Regions from separate parts of the Sanguibacter sp. Z1732 genome, predicted to be linked through region 1. Evidence: riboswitches for the same ligand, from Rfam matches in the RefSeq annotation. Region 1 holds a riboswitch; each other region holds the start of a gene.
The links. Region 1 has a riboswitch for cyclic di-AMP ahead of ACRRRO_RS19375 (C40 family peptidase). Riboswitches for the same ligand answer to the same signal wherever they lie in the genome.

Region 2: it holds a riboswitch for cyclic di-AMP, as region 1 does, so the genes downstream of both, ACRRRO_RS11615 (C40 family peptidase) here and ACRRRO_RS19375 (C40 family peptidase) in region 1, are expected to answer to the same signal.
Region 3: it holds a riboswitch for cyclic di-AMP, as region 1 does, so the genes downstream of both, ACRRRO_RS11425 (LysM peptidoglycan-binding domain-containing protein) here and ACRRRO_RS19375 (C40 family peptidase) in region 1, are expected to answer to the same signal.
Region 4: it holds a riboswitch for cyclic di-AMP, as region 1 does, so the genes downstream of both, ACRRRO_RS10760 (C40 family peptidase) here and ACRRRO_RS19375 (C40 family peptidase) in region 1, are expected to answer to the same signal.

Annotation. Positions count from the first base shown of each region.
Region 1 covers NZ_CP194857.1:3,728,340-3,733,515, reverse strand. Annotated here, with positions in the region: gene ACRRRO_RS19380 (ATP-binding protein) at 1-834, shown strand, start outside; gene ACRRRO_RS19375 (C40 family peptidase) at 946-1,779, opposite strand; cyclic di-AMP (ydaO/yuaA leader) riboswitch at 1,780-1,929, opposite strand; gene ACRRRO_RS19370 (four-helix bundle copper-binding protein) at 2,158-2,559, shown strand; gene ACRRRO_RS19365 (CueP family metal-binding protein) at 2,781-3,356, shown strand; gene ACRRRO_RS19360 (heparan-alpha-glucosaminide N-acetyltransferase domain-containing protein) at 3,495-4,568, shown strand; gene ccsB (c-type cytochrome biogenesis protein CcsB) at 4,644-5,176, opposite strand, start outside.
Region 2 covers NZ_CP194857.1:2,197,484-2,202,659, reverse strand. Annotated here, with positions in the region: gene ACRRRO_RS11620 (universal stress protein) at 1-243, opposite strand, end outside; gene ACRRRO_RS11615 (C40 family peptidase) at 471-1,316, opposite strand; cyclic di-AMP (ydaO/yuaA leader) riboswitch at 1,316-1,485, opposite strand; gene ACRRRO_RS11610 (iron dependent repressor, metal binding and dimerization domain protein) at 1,855-2,550, opposite strand; gene serC (phosphoserine transaminase) at 2,729-3,841, shown strand; gene ACRRRO_RS11600 (MFS transporter) at 4,022-5,176, opposite strand, start outside.
Region 3 covers NZ_CP194857.1:2,160,165-2,165,340, forward strand. Annotated here, with positions in the region: gene ACRRRO_RS11405 (ISL3 family transposase) at 1-189, shown strand, start outside; gene ACRRRO_RS11410 (ATP-binding protein) at 338-1,318, opposite strand; gene ACRRRO_RS11415 (AlbA family DNA-binding domain-containing protein) at 1,278-2,102, opposite strand; gene ACRRRO_RS11420 (hypothetical protein) at 2,392-2,550, shown strand; cyclic di-AMP (ydaO/yuaA leader) riboswitch at 2,762-2,911, shown strand; gene ACRRRO_RS11425 (LysM peptidoglycan-binding domain-containing protein) at 2,913-3,884, shown strand; gene ACRRRO_RS11430 (serine hydrolase domain-containing protein) at 4,144-5,176, shown strand, end outside.
Region 4 covers NZ_CP194857.1:2,015,500-2,020,675, forward strand. Annotated here, with positions in the region: gene ACRRRO_RS10750 (heparan-alpha-glucosaminide N-acetyltransferase domain-containing protein) at 260-1,342, opposite strand; gene ACRRRO_RS10755 (CueP family metal-binding protein) at 1,392-1,808, opposite strand; cyclic di-AMP (ydaO/yuaA leader) riboswitch at 2,112-2,260, shown strand; partial or broken gene ACRRRO_RS10760 (C40 family peptidase) at 2,402-2,917, shown strand; gene ACRRRO_RS10765 (sensor histidine kinase) at 3,231-4,361, opposite strand; gene ACRRRO_RS10770 (winged helix-turn-helix domain-containing protein) at 4,358-4,936, opposite strand.

The DNA of each region.
Region 1 (5,176 bases):
CGCCTCCGCCAAGCAGCAGCGAAGGTCGCCAGCGGTGACTACAACGTCCATGTGCCAGCGGTCCGCATGGGTGCGCAGTTCGATGACCTCGCCGGCGCGTTCAACACCATGGCCACCGACCTTGGTGGGATCGAACAGACCCGCACTCGCATGTTGGGCGACCTGGCTCATGAATTGCGCACCCCGGTGGCGACGCTGGATGGCTACCTCGAAGGGATTGTGGACGGTGTCGTGCCGGCTGATGAACCGACCATAGTCATGCTGCGTGAGCAGGTGGCACGACTTGCCCGTCTGGCCCAGGACATGGCCCTGGTGACTGCCGCTAGCGAGGGACGCTTAGAAATGCGATGGCAGCTGGTGCGGGTCGGTGACCTGCTCGAAGACGCCGCAGCACAGGCAAGCGTGAAGTGCACTAGCAAGGACATTGACCTGGCGATCGTGGCCACAAGGTCAGAACGCCAGGCGGTCATCACCGCCGACCCTGACCGGCTCGGGCAGGTCTTGACAAATTTGCTGGACAACGCCGTGCGGCACACCCCCAAGGGAGGTCAGGTCCAGTTGGGCGCCGACCGGATTGGATCGCGCCTGCGTTTGTGGGTGCAGGACAATGGCAGCGGAATAGCCGCCGAGCATCTGCCCCACCTGTTCGAGCGCTTCTACCGTGCCGATGCTGCTCGTGACCGCGCGCACGGAGGGTCGGGGATCGGCCTTGCCATCAGCCACTCCATCGCCCAGGCCCATGCGGGCAGTGTGAGAGCGGACAGCGCGGGGCTTGGCCACGGCGCGGTGTTCACTATCGAACTGCCGTTAAGTCGTCAGCATTCACAGGCTTGATATCAACTCCAATGGGCACCTCAAGGGATGCGTCCTCGTCGGCACCCACAGCACGAGCATCGGCCCGCCCCTGGGGCAGGGCGGGCCGATGCAGAGTGCTGAGATCTGCGGTCAGAGCACGCGGATGAACGTGGGGTTGTTATGGAAGATGGGTCCCTCGTACAGCGCGGTGCCGGGGTTTCGGGCGGCGATGTTGTTGCCATTGCCGGTGTAGATGCCCACGTGACCGGGCCACGCCACCAGATCGCCGGGCTGGGCTTCGGCTGCCGAGACGATGCGTCCGGCGCCCGCCTGGGCACCGGATGTCCGAGGCAGGCTTACCCCGAATTGGGCGAAGACGTAGGCGGTGAAGCCCGAGCAATCAAAGCCCGCCGGGGTGGAGCCGCCCCACACATACGGGGTGCCTACATAGCGGCGGGCGACGTCCACGACCGCAGAACCGGAAGAGGTGCTTGCGACCTGCTCGCTGGACCCGCCCGAGCCTTCCCCGGCCTGCTCCTCGGCCTGCTGCTCCGGCTGTTGAGCCGGCTGCTCGGTGCGCTGCCCGGTGCGGGAGGCCGGGGCGGCGTCCTGGGTGGGGCGCTGCGGCGCGGTGATGACCGGCTCTGGCGGCGGGGGAGGGGGCGGGGCTTCGGAGGAGACCTCGGCGGCGGCGAAGTCCCAGGCGATGTCTGCATCGACCGAGACGGTCGGTGAGGTGGTCACCTTGTCGAGGTCGGCGTCGAGCACCACGTTGGCCAGGGAGCCAACGCCGGAACTCGAACTCGACACCTGGGGGAGGGCTACAGCGCTGGAGGCGCCCATGGTGAGCGCCAAGCCGGAGGAGGCAAAGACGGCCAGCGCCCGTCTGCCGGTGGTCCCAGTGACTGCGTGACCAAGAACGGTCAGTGGGGTGGAGGGGCGGCAGGCCGCGCGGTGTCGGGCGCCGGTTGTTGGTTCAGTCAATTCGGTTCTCCAGTTCGCCTACGAGGTCAGTTGTCGGGTTCGGGTTGGAGATTCACCCGGTCTCACCTGGCTTCCCAGGCGGGACTTCACCCCTAGGTGCTCGCGCACCGACGGTTGGGTCCCCCGCCCCTGCCACGGCGTTGATCGGTGACCACGGTGCGGTGGCAGGGTTCGGCGTCCGCTTGTGGGCTTCCCGCACGGCGGGAGCAAGAGTGACAGTACATACCGCAAATCCTCAGATCACGGTTTGATCACGGGATTACCGGAATACTTCATCAAACCTTCATCGTCACACCCCGCCTCGCCGGCTGCATGCCTGCCGCTGCTGTCGTAACGTCGAGAGCCAATGCTGTGATGGTTATCGAAACGGGAGCGACAATGAGAACCGCAGAGATGATGGATACCCACCCTGCCCAGATCACTCTGGACCGGGATCTACTGGCCCGAACGATCGATGCCCTCGTGGCCTGTTCCCAGGCGTGTACCGCCTGCGCAGACGCTTGTCTGAGCGAGGAAATGGTTGCCGAGTTGCGCACGTGCATACGTACCAACCTGGACTGCGCCGACATCTGCGATGCCACGGCCCGCATGCTGTCCCGACAAACCGGTCATGACGCTAACCTCATCCGTGCTCAGTTGCAGGCCTGCGCCCAGGCTTGTCAGTCCTGCGGCGATGAGTGCGCCCGTCACGCACAGGCCCATGACCATTGCCGCATCTGCGCAGAGGCGTGCCGAGCCTGCGAGGAAGCCTGCAACGAACTCCTCGCCACCATCAGTTGACAGGGCTACTTGCGCCCGCGCCGGCCCAGAACGGCCTGCTGGGGCGATTCAAATAGGCGCCGCAGGAAGGCTCCGCCTGGGTCCGGGACGAAAGACCTAAACTCTCGGCAGCAGCAGTTGCCTACGATGACCCAGTTGATCGGCAAGAATCCTTGGTAAGTATGACCTGCTGCCGTGCTGGTCAGAAGATGCGCCGGGACTGATAGGACAGGTGGAAGAACGTGAAAAGAATTGCGGCGATCGTCGGGGCGCTGGTGCTGATCCTCGCCGGCTGCTCCTCGGCGGATCCGGCCTCCGAGCCAACCACCGAGGGTGATGAAGCCGAGTTCCTCGCCACCCATGACCTGGCCGGCATGGAGGTCGCGGAGATGATCGACCACCTCGATCGACTCGGTGGGCCCGAACGCCCCACCGACTACATGGCCTCCATCCGAGCCGATGAACTGATGTTCTCCGATGGGCAGCAAGAACTTACCCTGCCCATGCCCGAGGACCGTTTCTACCTCTCCGTAGCCCCCTACGTGAACCAGACTCACGAGTGCTTCTACCACAGCCTGACCACATGCCAGGGTGAGCTGACCGACGAGGACCTCCAGGTGCGGATCCTCGACGATGCAACAGGCGAGGTGCTCATCGATGAAGAGGTGACGACCTATGCGAACGGCTTCGCCGGCTTCTGGTTGCCGCGCGATGTCCAGGGCACCATTGAGGTTCACTATGACGGCCTGACCGGGTCAGCCGACTTCTCCACCACCGACGAGGGCGCGACCTGCCTCACCACCCTCCAACTGACGTAGGAACGCCCGGGCCGGCCGCGGAGGGGCTCAGAGGGCCTCGCACCTAGTCGGCCCAGGGTCCCTTCACCGGGTCGACATGACACTTGGATGGGCGCGGTCACAACCTGTGCCAGGGCGGAGCAGCAGGATGGCGCATCGGTGAGCGCGGCGCACACGGCAGGCGCCTCCCCGGATGCCAGCGCACCCCATGGCCGGGTCACCGGGCTGGACGCGGCACGGGCGCTGGCCATCGTGGGCATGGTCGCGGTCAACATCGGTCCGCTGTATGACGACGGCATTGCTGGGCTCGTCATGCGGTTGCCGCACGGGCGGGCCTCATTGTTGTTCGTGCTGCTGGCCGGGATCGGGTACTCGTTGCTGACCCGGCGAGCCCGTGACGGTGGCGCGCTGCCGTGGGGGCAGGTGTTGTGGCGGACGGTTCTGCTGAGCCTGATCGGGTTGAGTACTCAGTTAGCGGGTCATGGCTCTGATGTCATCCTGACCACCTATGCGGTGCTCTTCCTCGTGGGACTGGTGGTGGTGCGGGCACCGTCCGGGCTGCTGCTGACCGCCTCGATCGTGGCAGTTGCCGCTGGGCCACTGGTGTGGCTGGGTGTCCAACTGCGAACCGGTGAGGTCTTCGACCGCGAGCCTGCCACGATGCTGGACGCGCCGGGGCAGATCGTGGCCTCGACACTGCTGACCGGGCCCTACCCGGTGATCACCTGGCTCGCGCCGTTCCTATTCGGGATGTGGCTAGGCCGGTTGCGGCTGCACGACCGGTGGGTCCAGATACGGCTGACTGTGGCGGCAGTGGTGCTGACCTTGATTGCCGAACTCGGCTCCCGGGTGCTGGAAGTGTTCCTGGGGCGGCCCGGTAGAGAGCCGGCTGTGGACTGGTTCCTCTCGGCGGCGGCGCATTCGCAGATGCCGTTGTGGCTGATCCGGGGCAGCGCCTCGGCCGTGGCGGTGCTGGCCCTGACACTATTGGTGCTGCCTTACCTGGGCCGCTTTGGTTGGCCGCTGGTGGCCACGGGGCAGTTGGCGCTGACGGTGTATGTGGTCCACTTGTTCGCCATCGCGCAGGTGGTGCGTCCCGGGCCGCAGACCGCCCAGGACGGTCTGGCCATCACCGCGGTGATGGCACTGGTGCTGGTAGGAGCGGCGGTGGCCTGGCGGCACTTCTTCTCCCGCGGCCCACTGGAGGCAGCGTTGCGGCTGTGGCGCCGGTGACGAACTGGCCCCTCGTCACTGACCCGCCATGTCACCGCCATTGGCCCCTACCCGACGAACGCAGTTGTTGCCCGCTCAGACCCCGGCGTAGGAGTGCAGGGAGTTGATGAAAATGTTCACGCCGTAGTAGTTGAACATCAGTGCCGCGAACCCGGCCAGGGAGAAGTAGGCGAAGGCCTTCTTGCTCCAGCCGGTGGTCAGCCGCACGTGGCAGTATGCGGCATAGATGATCCACACCATCAGCGAGACGACCTCCTTGGGGTCCCAGCCCCACGCCCGGCCCCAGGCGTACTCGGCCCAGATCGATCCGGTGATGAGCACGAAGGTCCAGCCCACTAGGCCCACGGCGTTCAGCCGGTAGGACAATCGCTCCAGGGTCTCCTCTGCGGGGAAGGCGTCCAACAGCCGGGACCAGAACGTGGGCCGGGCCGGCAACGTCTGTGGCTCCTGTCCGCCCAGGTCCATCGATGCGACTTCACCCTCGGTGGGCTGTGCCTCCTGCGCCACCAGCGTGGCACCCCGGGTGCCGTCGGCGCCTGCGCTAGCACTGCCCGTGCGAGCACCGTGCGCACCGCTACGGCCCTCGACACCGCGGCCGCCTAACGGCT
Region 2 (5,176 bases), 1.5 Mb from region 1:
CACGCCCTCACAGCGGGTGAGGGCCTCGTCCAGGACCGCTTGCGCGCCGTCGCGGATGGCGGTGTCGTCCAGGGTGGCATACCCGCCGTCGATGGTTCCGGCGGCGAAGGTGGGCAGCGCGTAGGCACACACCAGGTGCAGGTTCCAACCCGACTTTCCGGCGTGGGCCAACGCCCAGTCCAGTGCGTTCAGGCTGGCGGCTGATCCGTCGACTCCGACGAGGATCGTGGGTTCGCGTTCCATACCGGTCTACCCCCGTTTTTTGGGCTGATCTTGACCATTGTGCTACAAGCCTGACGGTTGCGGGGCATGTCGCCGGAAAATCTTATAGCTGTCTCATCGGAGCTGTTCATCGGTGCCTGTGCCAGCACCTCTCCGCACGGGCACGCAGGTACACGACGCACCGGTGCGCACAGCACAACGGCCCGCCCCGATGCGGGACGAGCCGTTGTGAGTGGTGCGTGTGCCGGTCAGCCCATCACACGGATGAACGTGGGGCTCGAGTTCCAGATCGGGCCCTCGTGCAGGGGTGAACTGGGGTTGCGAGCCGCGATGTGCTGGCCGTTGCCGGTGTAGATGCCCACGTGTCCGGGCCACCAGACCAGGTCGCCGGGCCGCGCCTCAGAAGCCGAGACCACACGGCCGGCGTTGCGCTGGGCCGAGGACGACCGGGGCAGGGAGACACCGAACTGGGCGTACACGTAGGCGGTGAAGCCGGAGCAGTCGAACCCGGCCGGAGTGCTACCGCCGTACACGTACGGGGTGCCCGTGTACCGGCGGGCCAGGTTCACCACGGCAGAGCCGGAACCGGACGCGGGTGCGGCGCTCTGCGTGGATTCGCTCGCGGGCTCCTCGGCCTGCTGCTCCTCCGCCTGCTGCGTCTCCTCCTGAGCCGGAGCGGCGGTGCGGTTGCCGGTGCGGGCCGCCGGGGCGGTGGCCGCGGTGGGCCGCTGCGTGGTCGCCGCCGGCGGGGGCGGTGGGGGCGGAGGTGGTGGCGGGGCCTCGGAACTCACCACGGCCGCGGTGAAGGACCAGTCGGTGTCGGCGTCGACCGAGATGGTCGGCGAGGTGCTGACGGAGTCGCGGTCACCATCGAGCACCACGTTGGCCAGCGAACCGAGGCCGGAAGCGGAGTTGGACACCTGGGGGGCAGCGGCCGCGGTGGAGGCGCCCATGGTCAGCGCCAGTCCGGAGGAAGCAACTACGGCCAGTGCACGACGACCGGTGGTGCCGGCCACTGTGGTGCCGAAAGCGGTCAGGGGGGTGGAGGGCCGGCACGCTGCGCGGTGGCGGGCTCCGGTTGTGCGTTGAGTCAAAATCTTCTCCACGCGCCTACGGGGTGAGCTGTCGGGTTCGGGTTGGAGATTCACCCGGTCTTACCTGGCGAACCAGGTGGGACTTCACCCCTAGGTGCTCGCGCACCAAAGGTTGGGTCCCCCGTCCCTGTCAATTGCGTCTGTCGGGACCTGCTGGCGGTGACAGGGTTCGGCGCCGCCTGCGGGTACTCATCGATGGAGGGGACGACGAGCACGGCTGACGTTACCCGACGCACCCGGCAAAAGTCACATTCCGGTCACAATTGGTTCTGTGAAATGGTTCACAGGATCTGCCCCTGGCGCCTACGTCCCAGAAAATGGTGGAATTCCGAGGCAACGGCGCGATCGACGAGACGCTGTGTCATCGCCACAATGTGGACTGCGCCACATGCAGGACGCCGCTCTCGTGACCCGCCCAGCGAGCGCGCGGGCTGCGGCTGTGCTAGATCCACGGCACCGAGCACCTGCCGGCGGGCCCTCCGGCGCCCCGTCCCGAACGCACGCGGGCGTCACACGGACACCCGCTACGGGCACCGGATCACCCCGGCTCGGCGGCGCTGACGAACAGGTGCCCCACGGTGTCCTCGGTGAGCTCCAGACTCTGTCCGTTCACGGTCAGGTCTACCGCTGCGCCGTCGGTCTGGGCGCGGAAGCCCACCCCGGGCACCAACCCGACGCGCTCGAACTCGGTCAGCAGCTCCACATCCACCTGCAGCGGCTCCCCGATCCGCACCAGCGTGTAGTGGGCCGGATCGGCGGTGATAGCGGTGCTCAGGGACGTACCGGGCAGTTCGGCGACACCGGCGGCGACGGGCTGCCCGATCTCGGCGGGGCCGGGGATGGTGTTGCCGTAGGGATCCTCCCGCGGGCGCTCGAGCAGTTCGAGCAACTGCTGCTCCACCCGCTCGCTCATCACGTGCTCCCACCGGCAGGCCTCTTCGTGCACGTAGGGCCAGTCGAGTTTGATCACATCGGTCAGCAGCCGTTCGGCCAGGCGGTGCTTGCGCATCACCTGGGTGGCCCGCCGCAGGCCCTCATCGGTCAGTTCCAGGTGCCGGTCACCGGAGACCACCATCAGGCCGTCCCGTTCCATGCGCGCCACCGTCTGGGACACGGTGGGCCCGGAGTGACCCAGACGCTCCGCGATCCGGGCGCGCAGGGGCACCACGCCGTCCTCGATCAGTTCGAACACGGTCTTGAGATACATCTCCGTGGTGTCGATCAGGTCGCTCACGTGCCTGCCCCTTGGTGGTCGCCGCATTCCTCCCGTCAGCCTAGTGCCCGGCGTCCGGCTCCGGACCGGGTGCGCCGCACCTCCTGCGCGCCCTGCCGGCAACTCTCCCGCCCAGGGCCGGCCGGCCGCGCGCCGCAGCGCTCCTGGCGAGGCCGGCGGACCTGCGATGATCGTGCCCATGAACGATCCCGCGATCGCCATCCCGGCCTCGATCCGTCCCGCGGACGGCCGGTTCGGCTCCGGTCCCGCGCGCATCAGGCCGGAGCAGAGCCAGGCGCTGGCCGCCCTGGGCACCACGCTGCTGGGCACCTCCCACCGTCAGCCCCCGGTGCGCTCCCTGGTCGGCCGCGTCCGGGAGGGTCTCGCTGCCCTGTTCAACCTCCCCGAGGGGTACGAGGTGGCCCTGGGCAACGGTGGCGCCTCGATGTTCTGGGACGCGGCCACCTTCGGATTGATCCGCACCCGCTCCCAGCACGTCCGGGCCGGGGAGTTCGGCGCCAAGTTCGCCGCCGCCGCGAGCGGCGCACCGTTCCTGGCCGACCCGCAGATCCTCACCGCCGAACCCGGCAGCACCCGCTCCCCCGAGGCCGCTGCGGGGATCGATGCCTACTGCTGGGTCCACAACGAGACCTCCACCGGCACCCTCACCCCGGTCAGAAGGGTCGACGACGACGGTGCCCTGATGCTCGTCGACGGCACCTCGGCCGCGGGTGGGGTGGAGGTGGACGTGAGCCAGACCGACGCCTACTACTTCGCCCCACAGAAGGCCCTGGGCTCCGACGGCGGCCTGTGGCTGGCCCTGTTGTCCCCGGCCGCGATCGAGCGGGTCGAGGAACTGGGTCAGCGCTGGGCGCCGGCGTCGTTGTCCCTTCCCGCGGCGCTGGCCAACTCCCGGCAGGACCAGACCGTGAACACCCCGGCGATCGCCACCCTGGTGCTGTTGGCCGAGCAGGTCGACTGGTTGAACGACCAGGGCGGCCTGGACTTCGCCGCGGCGCGCACCGCGCAGTCCTCCCAGCTGCTGTACCAGTGGACCACCGAGCGTGACTTCGCCACCCCCTTCGTGGCCGACCCGGCACACCGCTCGCCGGTGGTGGTCACGATCGACTTCGAGGAGAGCATCGATGCCGCGGTGCTGGCGAGGGTGCTGCGCAACAACGGCATCGTCGACACCGAGCCCTATCGCAAACTCGGGCGCAACCAGTTGCGGATCGGCACCTACCCCTCGGTGACCCCCGAGGATGCCGCAGCGCTGACCGCCTGCCTGGATTACGTCGTCGAGCGTCTGTAGTCGCTTCGGTCCAGTGCGCCTCTTCGCTGACGTACGTGGGCGCCGGCCGCGCGCTCGGGAAAGTGGTGGTCCAGGTCCGCTGACCCGGCGCTCCCGCAGGAGCGCCAGGAGGCTGAGGGCGGTGCTGGTCAGCCGGCCGGGCAGGCGACGCTGGGCAGGCGGTGCTGGTCAGCCCCCCGGTCAGGCGGCGCTGCCGGCGTTCACGCCCTCCTGGGTCCTGAGTTCCTCGCGGGCCCGCGCGGCGTCGAGTTGCTCGTGGCGGTTCTGCACCAGCAGGTGCGGACGCTGCCGGAGGCGGTAACGCACCCGCACGTCCTCCCGCTTCACGGTCCACAGAGCGGCGATCCCCGCCACCAGGATGGCGGCGATCGCACCGATGCCGATCGCCCAGCGGGCGCCCCAGTTCTCCGCGATCCAGCCCACCACCGGCCCGCCGATCGGGTTCCCGGCGAAGAAGACCACCAGGTACAGGCTCATCACCCGGCCGCGCACGTTGGGGTCGGTGGTGATCTGGATGGCGGCGTTGGCCGAGGTCAGCATGGTCAGGGAGAAGTAGCCCACCGGGATCGCGCTGAGGGCGAAGAGCTCGTAGGTGGGCATCAGCGCCATCGCCCCGGAACTGATCCCGAACCCGAAGGCCGCGCCCAGCACCAGGCGCAGCCGCGGGCGCTGGCGCCGGGCGGCCATCAACGCACCGGCCAGGGATCCGATCGCCAGGATCGACCCGAGCACCCCGTACTCCCCCGCACCCATGCCGAACTCGTCGTGGGCCATCACCGCCGAGGTCATCTGGAACTTCAGGCCCAGACCACCGATCACGAACACCACGATCATGATCGTGATGATGTCGCTGCGCCCGCGCACGTAGCGCAGGCCCTCGCGCAGTTGCCCCTTGGCTCGTACGGGACGGTCGCGGCGCTGCAGCAACTCGGACTTCATCGCCAGCATCGCCCCGATGGTGGCGGCGAAGGTGAGCGCGTTGAGCATGAACACCCAGCCGGTGCCCACCACCGCGATCAGCAGGCCGGCGACGCCGGGGCCCACCAGGCGGGCGGCGTTGAAGGAGGCGGAGTTCAGCGCCACCGCGTTGGCCAGGGAGGACGTGGGCACGATGTCGGAGACGAACACCTGCCGGGCCGGGGCGTCGAAGGCGCTGAGCACACCCAGGGCCAGTGCGAAGAAGTACACGTGCCACACCTGGGCGGTACCCAGCAGCACCAGGGCGCCCAGGGCCAGGGCGAGCACGCCCATTGCGGCCTGGGTCATCATCAGCATCTTGCGCCGGTCCACCCGGTCGGCGATCAGCCCGGCGAAGGGGCTGATGAACACAATCGG
Region 3 (5,176 bases), 1.6 Mb from region 1:
TGGCGCAAACGAGACCAGATCCTGGCGTTCTTCGACCGTGGCGGAGCCTCCAACGGCCCCGTCGAAGCGATCAACGGACGCCTCGAAGCCCTACGCGGCATCGCCCTAGGGTTCCGCAACTTCGACCACTACGTCCTGCGCTGCCTACTGCACTCCGGCCAACTGGCGACCCGGATCAATGCACTCTAAAACCGGAAGAGCCATCAACGGACGCCTCGAAGCCCTACGCGGCATCGCCCTAGGGTTCCGCAACTTCGACCACTACGTCCTGCGCTGCCTACTGCACTCCGGCCAACTGGCGACCCGGATCAATGCACTCTAAAACCGGAAGAGCCACTTATTCAGTAGGCCCGATCCACTTGTAGTAGAACCCGCGCCCCCGGCCCGTTGTGCTTGAGGGAGCGAGCACATCTTCGGTTGCTAGGCGTTTGAGGACTCCGCCCACGTTGCTGGGACTGGCACCGACGAGGGAACCCAGTTCAGTACTACTGATCCGTCCACGCGCTTGCGCATAGGAACGGGCGATCTCGGGCCGGGTGGGGAGACCTCGAATATGACCGGCTGTCCGATCATGCGCTGCCAGAGACTCTGCGGCGGCTGGATGCAGTCTCCACACCGCTTCAGTGCCTTCTGGTGTTCCCTTGGCGATGATCAGGAGCGGTCGTCCGTCAATGTTTGCCTGCGAGAGTTTGGAGATGGCGCCGCGTGCTTCTTCGAGTGTCAATTGGATCAGTGGAGCGGCTTGAATCGCGTCGACCCAACCAACGGTTACCAGCCGGCGCAGGAGCAGGAGAGAGTAGACATCCATCGATTCGTTCTTCGGTTCGATCGAACCGAGCCACGCGATCCAGGGTTGGTCCAGCGAGTCACCGACCAGTGAGGCTCGTATGAACGGTCCGCTAATTTCACGGATATCGGGTGGCTGGTGCCCGGCTCTCACCATCTCGCGCACCATTCGGTCTACGCCGATGCCCTCTCGTTCGGCGACCTTCAAGTCGGCCAAGAGTTGGGTAAGAGCAGCGTTTCGCGACTGCGACGGGTGAGTGATGATATTGGATGAGTTGACACCCCCGAAGAAGCCACCTGGGCTCGTGACTCGTAGTGTGCGCCCGATGTGCTCCACGATGGTGGGGGCCGAGGACCCCCATTCCCGGTGCGCGACGCCGTTGACGATAGCTTCACGGGCAGCCAGTTCTGGGATCTCTCGGATCTGCCGTATCACCAGGCCGGCTTGAACGTGCCGGGTTGCGTTGTGGGCATCAGTCGCCAAGAACACTTCAGAGAGTTCTTCGAGTAGAGAGCGACCGCTGCGGTTCACGCGTGTGGCGCTGTCGCCACCGGCATACTCGCGACGGACGTAGTCGAGTCGGGCTAGGGCTCTGCCGACCGACGAAGACCAGGACGCCAGCATTGGTAAGCATGCCCTCGCCGGTAACTGCGTTAAGTCGACGCAAGAGTTGACTATCAGTACTACCCGCAACCTGCTCGGCTTCGCTCTCGCCACTGTCGTGCAGGAACTCCCGGGCTAGGTCCAGCGCTTGTGGCCGGGCCGCAGACGCAGGTGTGGTTGATGTGTCTCCGGACCAGTCATAGTTGAGAGTCCGCATGCGACGTGCGTGCCACGTGGCGGCATCAACTTCGACACAATTGTCATTCACTCGCCAATGGATCCGACCACTGATGCGAACCGGTTCGACGGCCGGCGGTGAGATGATGACGAGCAGCCGCTTGCCTTGGACTTCACTCTCGGCGATGTCCACTGTGAGCAGCCGTCCGGTGATCTCATAGATGCGATGCCTGAGCCACTCTGCATCCGTTGCAGCGCCCAGCACGGTGCCGTCGTTGCCTACGCCGACGATGAGCGCACCTCCGCCAGGCGTATTTGCCATGCATGCTGCCTCAGCGGCCAATTGCTGCGCCACTGCCGCGCTTCGTTCCTCGCCCGGGCCGACCTGTCCCGAACGGTCGCGGCGCCCGGTCTCTTCCTTTAGATCCACATGCTTGCGTTCACGTTCCTGGTCGACGGTCTCCCCAGCCGCGATGCGGGCCAGGATGTCGGACACTTCTGCGCGGACCGGGTCCTCACCGAAAGTTATGGCCATGGACCCATCATGGCAGAAGGTCATAATTAACTCACGCCAAAAGTTATGACGAAGTAGCGATGATGCGATAACTCACAACTTTGCTACGGCCCCCGAGGCGCCTCGCACGCGAATGATACTTTTCTTGCCAGTTTGCGGCACCGTGGTGTTTTGCCTTCCAGGTCCGGCCCAGGGATCGACGCGGGCTCCGCGGTCCGGGCGACAGGTGCGCGGTATGCGGTGTCAAGGGCCCTCGCCACGGGTGCTGGGTTCTGGCGGTTGTCGCCGACACCGGGGGGCGGCCGGCCCGTTGGTGGTCTCAGCCGGCGCGGCGCTCGGATCGCTGGCCGCCGGGATCGTGTCGATGGGGGTGCTCTCGGGCGCCGTGATCGCGGCGCTGGGGCGGTGGGTGCCGCGGTGGTCGGTGCACGCCAATGCGCGGACGCGGCGGGAGGCGGGGGTGGAGTGATGAGTGCCGTCGGACTGCCCGCAATCGCCGTCCTGCTCGCGGGCATCAGCCGGTCGCGGACGGGGGCTTGTGAACCGAGTCCCCGGAGCCGCACCGTGACCTAATTGTGACTTATGTTACCGAACCGTGACAATGCGTCGTGGGCGGGTTACGGTCGCGGCACTTCCGAACCTGGAAGTCCGTGGGCGGACGCCGAACTCTGCCACCGTCCGCGGTCCATTAGCCGCCATGGCAGGGGCGGGGGACCCATGAAGACGGGACCGGCGTGCTGGTCCCTGGGGTGAAGTCTGGCCACGGCCAGGCCGGGTGTTTATCCGACCCGAACCCGACAGCTAACCCCGAAGGCAACCGGAGAAAACACCATGACACTACACAGCACCACACGCGCGCGGCACCGAGCCGACGTGCGTCCCACCACCTTCCTCTCCGACCTGCCGGTGGGAAAGGTGGCCCGTCGCGGTACGGCCGGTGTGGCCACCGCGGGCCTGGCCTTCGGGCTGGCGATGCCCGCAGCCAGCGCCGACCCGGACGAGACCTACACCGTGAACGCCGGTGACACCGTCGGCAATATCGCCGCCGAACATGGCGCCAGCATCCAGGGGATCATCGACGCAAACGGCCTTCGCTCCGATGCGCTGATCTTCCCCGGTGACGAACTCACCATCCCCACAGGTTCGGTGACCGCCAGCGCTGGTGGCGCCACCCACACCGTGAGCCGCGGTGACACCGTCGCGGCTATCGCGGCGCGGTACGGCGCCGGCGTCCAGGCGATCATCGACGCCAACGGCCTGGGTGCTGACGCGCTGATCTTCCCCGGTGACGAACTCACCATCCCCGGTGGGTCGGGATCGTCGTCGGGGTCGGCCTCGTCGTCAGGGTCGGTGTCGGGCTCGGGATCGGCGTCAACGTCGGGCTCGGGATCGGCATCCGTGCAACGAGGGGCCGACACGGCCTCCCGTGACGGCCAGCGCTCCGCTGCGCCCTCCCCGCAGGCCAGTGCCTCTGGCAGTGCGATCGTCAACATCGCCCGCCAGTTCGTGGGCACCCCGTACGTGTGGGGTGGATCCACCCCGGCTGGGTTCGACTGCTCCGGGTTCACCTCCTACGTGTACGCCCAGGCCGGCATCAACCTGCCGCGCAACTCCGGGGCCCAGCGCAGCGCCGGCCAGGTGGTCTCCGCCAGCCAGGCCCAGCCCGGGGACCTGGTGTGGTGGCCGGGGCACATCGGTATCTACACCGGCAACGGCAACCACATCGCCGCCCGTAACCCCGGCACCGCGCTGCACGAGAGCAAGATCTGGCGGGCCAACCCGACCTTCATCCGGGTGGCCTGACCGGCTCACGGACTCAACTGCCGCGTGCGAGTCATCGGCCCGCCCCGAACTTCGGGGCGGGCCGATGCGTTTGCGGACCGGGCTGCTCGCCCATGATCAGGCGGCCTCAGCGACGAAGCCAGCACTGGTCGGCTGAGGGGGCGGTTTCAGCCGATTGATGCTGACTTCGGGGGTGGGGTGATGTCGGCGGCCCCTAGGGTCAGGGCTCGTGGGAACTCACTCAGCACGTACAGGCCACGGCCCGCCTCGCACGCCGGCCATGGCACCGCCTGCCGGAGCACCTCAGCGCCGCCGGCGGTCGTGGATCGCCGCGAGCATCGCCGTCGTCCTCGCCGCGGTCCTGGCCGGGTGTGCAGCCCAGCAGGGCGCCCCGGTGAACCCGCCACCGGACCCTCCGGCCGCTCCGTCCTCGGCCGAGGCGGCCGCCGCGCTGACCAGCGAGGACACCGAGGCCTGGCTGGATGGCTTCCTGCCCGCCGCGCTGGAACGTGAGGGCGTGGCCGGGGCAGCGGTCTCGGTGGTCCACGAGGGCGAGGTGGTCACCGAACGTGGCTACGGCTACGCCGACACCGGCTCCGGCTCCGGCTCCGGCTCCGGCTCCGGCGCCGACGACCCTGACTCGGTGCCGCAGCCGGTGGATGCCCAGCGCACGCTGTTCCGGGTCGGCTCGATCAGCAAAGTGGTGGTCGGAATCGCCGTCATGCAACTGGTCGAAGACGGGGCCGTGGGCCTGGATGACCCGGTCGCCGACTACATCGACCTCGACATCCCCACCACCTACGACGAACCGATCACGCTGCGCCACCTGCTGTCCCACACCGCCGGCTTCGAAGAACGCCTGGCCGGTGTCTTCGTCGACCCGGCCGGCGACGTCCCGCCGCTGCGCGAGATGCTGACCGACCCGCCGCGGCAGATCTACGCCCCCGGCACCACGCCGTCGTACTCCAACTACGGCAACGCCCTGGCCGGCTACGTCGTGGAACGCGTGAGCGGGATGGACTTCGCCGACTACGCCGACGAGCACATCTTCACCCCGGCCGGGATGTCCACCGCGACCTTCGCCCAACCGCTGCCCACCGAACTGGCCGAGCAGATGTCCGGCGGCTACCCGCACCTGCGCGCCGAGCCGGCACCCTTCGAACTGATCGGCCTCGCACCCGCTGGGGCGATGAGCGCCACGGCTGCGGACCTGAGCGCCCTCATGCTCACCCTGCTGGCGGGCGAAGTCGGCGACCCCGGCTCCCAGATGCTGTCCCCGGAGTCGCTGCGCACCTTGGCCGAGCCGGCGTTCG
Region 4 (5,176 bases), 1.7 Mb from region 1:
TGCACCGGGCGATCCTGCTGCCCTACGGCCTGCCGACGGGGGTGGAAACCTGCGCTGTAGTCCTACTGGCTGGTGATCCACGTATCCGCGTCAGCGCCGGCCACTGGTTGGTGAGGTGATCTCGCTTGGCCTGGGCGCCGAAGAGCCGCAGGCGACGTCCCGGCCCACCTGCTGGTCCGTGCTGCTGGACGACTTCCCCGCCGGGGCGACCCTGCAGCGGTTGTCCTATCGGCTCAACGCCGTCGGCCTGGTGGCGAGTTCATCGCCGCCGGCGCAGCCGCACCCGCAACAATGCCTCCAGCGGCCCGCGGGAGAAGAAGTGCCGCCAGCCCACCGCTGCGCCTATCAGCACCAGGGCCATCACCGCCGTGGTGACCAGACCCGCCGGCGCGGTCCCCGGGCCGGGACGCACTACCTCCGCGATGCCGAACAGGTGCACCACATACACGGTCAGCGCCAACTGACCCGTGGCCACCAGCGGCCAACCGAAGCGGCCCAGGTACGGCAAAACCAGAAGTGTCAGGCCCAGCACCGCCACGGCCGAGGCACTGCCCCGGATCAGCCACAACGGCATCTGCGAATGTGCGGCCGCCGAAAGGAACCAGTCCACACCGGGCTCCCCATCCGGCCGCCCCAGGAACGCTTCCAACGCCCGGGAGCCGAGTTCGGCAAGCAGGGTCAGCACCACTCCGGCCACAGTCAGCCGTATCTGGACGCACCGGTCTTGCAGGCGCAACCTGCCCAGCCACATCCCGAACAGGAACGGCCCGAGCCAGGTGATCACCGGGTACGGCCCGGTCAGGAATGTCGAGGCCACGATCTGCCCGGGCGCATCCAGTAGCGTGGCGGGCTCCCGGTCGAAGACCTCACCGGTTCTGAGTTGGACACCCAGCCACACCAGTGGTCCAGCGGCAGTTGCCGCGATCGAGGCGGTCAGCAGCAGCCATGAGGGGGCCCGCACCACCACCAGTCCCACGAGAAACAGCACCGCATAGGTGGTCAAGATCACCTTGGCGCCATGACCCGCCAACTGAGTGCTCAGCCCGATCAGGCTCAGCAGAACCGTCCGCCACAACACCTGCCCCCAGGGTGGCGCGGCACCGTCGCGGGCCCGGCGGGTCAGGAACGAGTACCCGATCCCGGCCAGCAGCACGAACAACAATGAAGCCCGCCCGTGCGGCAGCCGCATGACCAGCCCGGCGATGCCATCGTCATAGAGCGGACCGACGTTGACCGCGAGCATGCCCAGGATGGCCAGCGCCCGCGCCGCGTCCAGTCCGATGACGCGGCTATGGGGTGCGGCGGCTTGCCCGGCGTCGCTAGCCGCGTGCGCCGCGCTCACCGGTGCGCCGTCCTGCTGCTCCGAGATTGGCACAGGTTGTGACCGCGACCTATATCAGTTGGAGGGTGGTGAGGCAGGTGGCGACCTCGTCGGTGGTGGAGAACTCGGCTGTACCCGTCAGGCCGTCATGGTTGACCTTGATGGTGCCCTGCAGATCGCGTGGCAACCAGAAGCCGGCGAAACCGTTCGCATAGGTCGCCAATTCTTCATCGATGAGCACTTCGGCCAGTTCCTGCTGCCCGTCGGAGAGCACCAGTTCATCGGGCCGGATGGAGGCGATGTAGTCGGTGGGGCGTTCCTTTCCACCGAGCCGGTCCAGGTGGTCGATCATCTCTGCGACCTCCATGCCGGCCAAGTCATGGGTGGCGAGGAACGCGGCTTCACCACCTCCGGCGGTGGGCTCGGAGGCCGGATCCAACGAGGAGCAGCCGGCGCGGATCAGCACCAGCGCCGCCATTCTTTTCATGTTCTTCCACCGTCCTAGTGGGGGTCATCCAGGCAACCACTGCGCCCGAGATTCTCGGCTTTTCGTCTCGAATCAGGTGCCTTCTGCAGCGCAGGCGGCAAGGTCTCGGCCGCCCCGACGCTACGACAGGAGCGGCGGGCGTGCAGTCGCCGAGGCGGGGGATGACGATGAAGGTTTGATGAAGCATTCGGTAATGCCGTGATCTAACCGTGATCTGAGGGTTCGCGGTATGTACTGTCACTCTTGCTCCCGCCGTGCGGGAAGCCCACAAGCGGACGCCGAACCCTGCCACCGCACCGTGGTCACCGATCAACGCCGTGGCAGGGGCGGGGGACCCAGCCGTCGGTGCGCGAGCACCTAGGGGTGAAGTCCCGCCTGGGGAGCCAGGCAGACCGGGTAAGTCTCCAATCCGAACCCGACAACTGACCTCGTAGGCGAACTGGAGAACCGAATTGACTGAACCAACAACCGGCGCCCGACACCGCGCGGCGTGCCGCCCCTCCACCCCACTGACCGTTTTCGCTGACTCAGTCACTGGGACCACCGGCAGACGGGCGCTGGCCGTCTTCGCCTCCTCCGGACTGGTGCTCACAATGGGCGCCTCCAGCGCTGCGGCCGTCCCCCAGGTGTCGAGTTCGAGTTTCGGGGCCGGCGCCCTGGCCAACGTGGTGCTCGACGCCGACGTCGACATCGATAAGGTGGTCACCTCACCAACCGTCACTGTCGATGAGGGCATCGACTGGCACGTCGCCGTCGCTGAGGTCTCCTCCGAAGCTCCACCCCCACCCCCACCCCCACCGCCAGCGCCTGTCATCACTGCGCCGGAGCGCCCCACCCCGCGTGCCGCTCCGGCCTCCCGCACCGGGCAGCGCACCGAGCAGCCGGCTCAACAGCAGGAGCAGCAGACCGAGGATTCCTCCTCCGGCGAATCAAGCGAGCAGACCGCGAGCACTGCCTCTGCCTCCGGTTCCGCGGTCGTGGACGTCGCCCGCCGCTACGTGGGCACCCCGTATGTGTGGGGCGGCTCTACCCCGGCGGGCTTTGATTGCTCGGGCTTCACCGCCTACGTCTTCGCCCAATTCGGGGTAAGCCTGCCTCGGACGTCCGGTGCCCAGGCGGGCGCCGGACGCATAGTCTCGGCAGCCGAGGCCCAGCCCGGCGATCTGGTGCGTGGCCCGGTCATGTGGGTATCTACACCGGCAACGGCGACAACATCGCCGCCCGAAACCCCGGTACCGCCCTGTACGAGGGCCCGATCTTCCATAGCAACCCCACGTTCATCCGCGTGCTCTGACCGCATATCTCAGTTGCGGCATCGGCCCGTCCGGCCCAGGGCGGGCCGATGCTCGTGCTGTGGCTGCGGATGAGGGCGCACCCTTTCCAGCGCGGCCACTGCCGAAGACGTGTGCGGTGGAGTCGGTCTCAGGCCTGCGAAGGCTGCCGACCCAAGGGCAGTTCGATGGTGAAGACGGCGCCGTGGCCAAGCCCGGTGCTGGCCGCTTCCATGCTGCCACCGTGGGCCTGGACGATGGAGCGGCTGATGGCAAGCCCGATTCCTGACCCTCCGTGCGCGCGGTCACGAGCCGCATCGGCACGGTAGAAGCGCTCGAACAGGTGGGGCAGGTGCTCGGCGGCTATCCCACCGCCGTTGTCCTGGACCCACAACCGCAGTCGCGATCCACTCCGGTTGGCACCCAATTGGACGTGACCTCCCGTTGGGGTGTGCCGCACGGCGTTGTCCAGCAGGTTGGTCAGGACCTGCCCGAGCCGGTCAGGGTCCGCGGTGATGACCGTCTGGCGTTCCGACTCCGTGGCCTCGATCGTCAGGTCAATGCCCTTGTCCGCGGACTTGACGCCTGCCTGTGTTGCGGCGTCCTGAAGCAGGTCACGGACCTGCAGCGGCTGCCACCGCATCTCCAAGCGGCCCTCGCTGGCGGTTGTCACGAGCGTTATGTCCTGGGCCAGCCGGGCAAGGCGTGCGACCGGCTCACGCAGCATGCCCATCGTCCGTTCACCGGCGGGCACGACACCGTCGACGATCCCTTCGAGGTAGCCATCCAGGGTCGCCACCGGGGTGCGCAGTTCATGGGCCAGGTCGCCCAGCATGCGGGTTCGGGTCTTTTCGATATGGCCTAGGTCAGTGGCCATGGTGTTGAACGCGGCGGCGAGGTCATCGAACTGCGCGCCCATGTGGACCGCTGGCACATGGACGTTGTAGTCACCGCTTGCGACCTGCACTGCTGCTTGTCGGACCCTTTCCAACGCCCTGGTGATGCGTCGAGTGACGAAGATGCTCACGAGCACCGACGACAGGAGAGCGACGAGGAGCGCCACGGAGAGGGACAGGGTCCATGCCGCGGTGAAGGCTTGCCGTGCGTGAGCCACGACCTCGGAGTCAGCGGGCTCGGCCATGAGCATGTGATCGTGGAAGATCATCGGCCCGATCATCGAAGCGACACCCCACGCTGTCCCGGCGGCCACCAAGAGGACCACGACGATCGCTGCCAGGAGCCGAGCGCCCAGTCCCCACTGTCTTGGCTGCCGCTTGTTCATGACCCGGTCCCCATTCGGTAGCCAACTCCACGTACGGTCCGGATGAACCTCGGCGCGGATGCCTTGTCGCCGAGTTTGCGTCGCAGATGTCCGATATGGACATCGACGAGGTTGTCATCGCCCACCCAATTGGGTCCCCATACCGTCTCGATGAGTTGGCGCCGGGTGAAGACCATGTGCGGGCGCGCCGCCAGTGCTGCGAGTACGTCGAACTCGGTGCGCGTGAGTTGGACAGTTTCGCCGTCGAGGGACACTTCCCGGCCCAGAGCGTCAACGGTCAGTGGCCCGAACGACGCTACTGCGCCATGGTGGCCCGGTGGGTTCTGCCGCGGACGACGCAGCATCGCCCGCACGCGTGCAACGAGTTCACGTGGGCTGAACGGCTTGGTCACGTAGTCATCGGCGCCCACCGAGAGGCCGTTGAGTTTGTCGACCTCCTCCACGCGGGCGGTGAGCATGATGATGTAGCAGTCAGAGAACGTGCGCACGCTCCGGCAGACCTCGATGCCATCGAGACCAGGCAGGCCGAGGTCCAGCACCACCACCCCGGGTCGCCACTGTCGCGCACGCTGCACCGCGTCGTCGCCGTCAGCGCAGGTCTGGACCTCGAAGCCTCGCGCTCAAGATAGTTCGCGACCAATCGCGCCAAGGGGGTTTCGTCATCGACGACCAGAACACGGGGCAGGTTCACGTCCGAATGAGCAAGGGAGGTCATGGCTCCATAGTGAACCAAGAGGACCGTTACGTGCGCTGCCTCCGAACGTGCGCAACCCCAGGACTGTTCGGCGCCCTGACGTGCGAAGCCGGATGTGCGC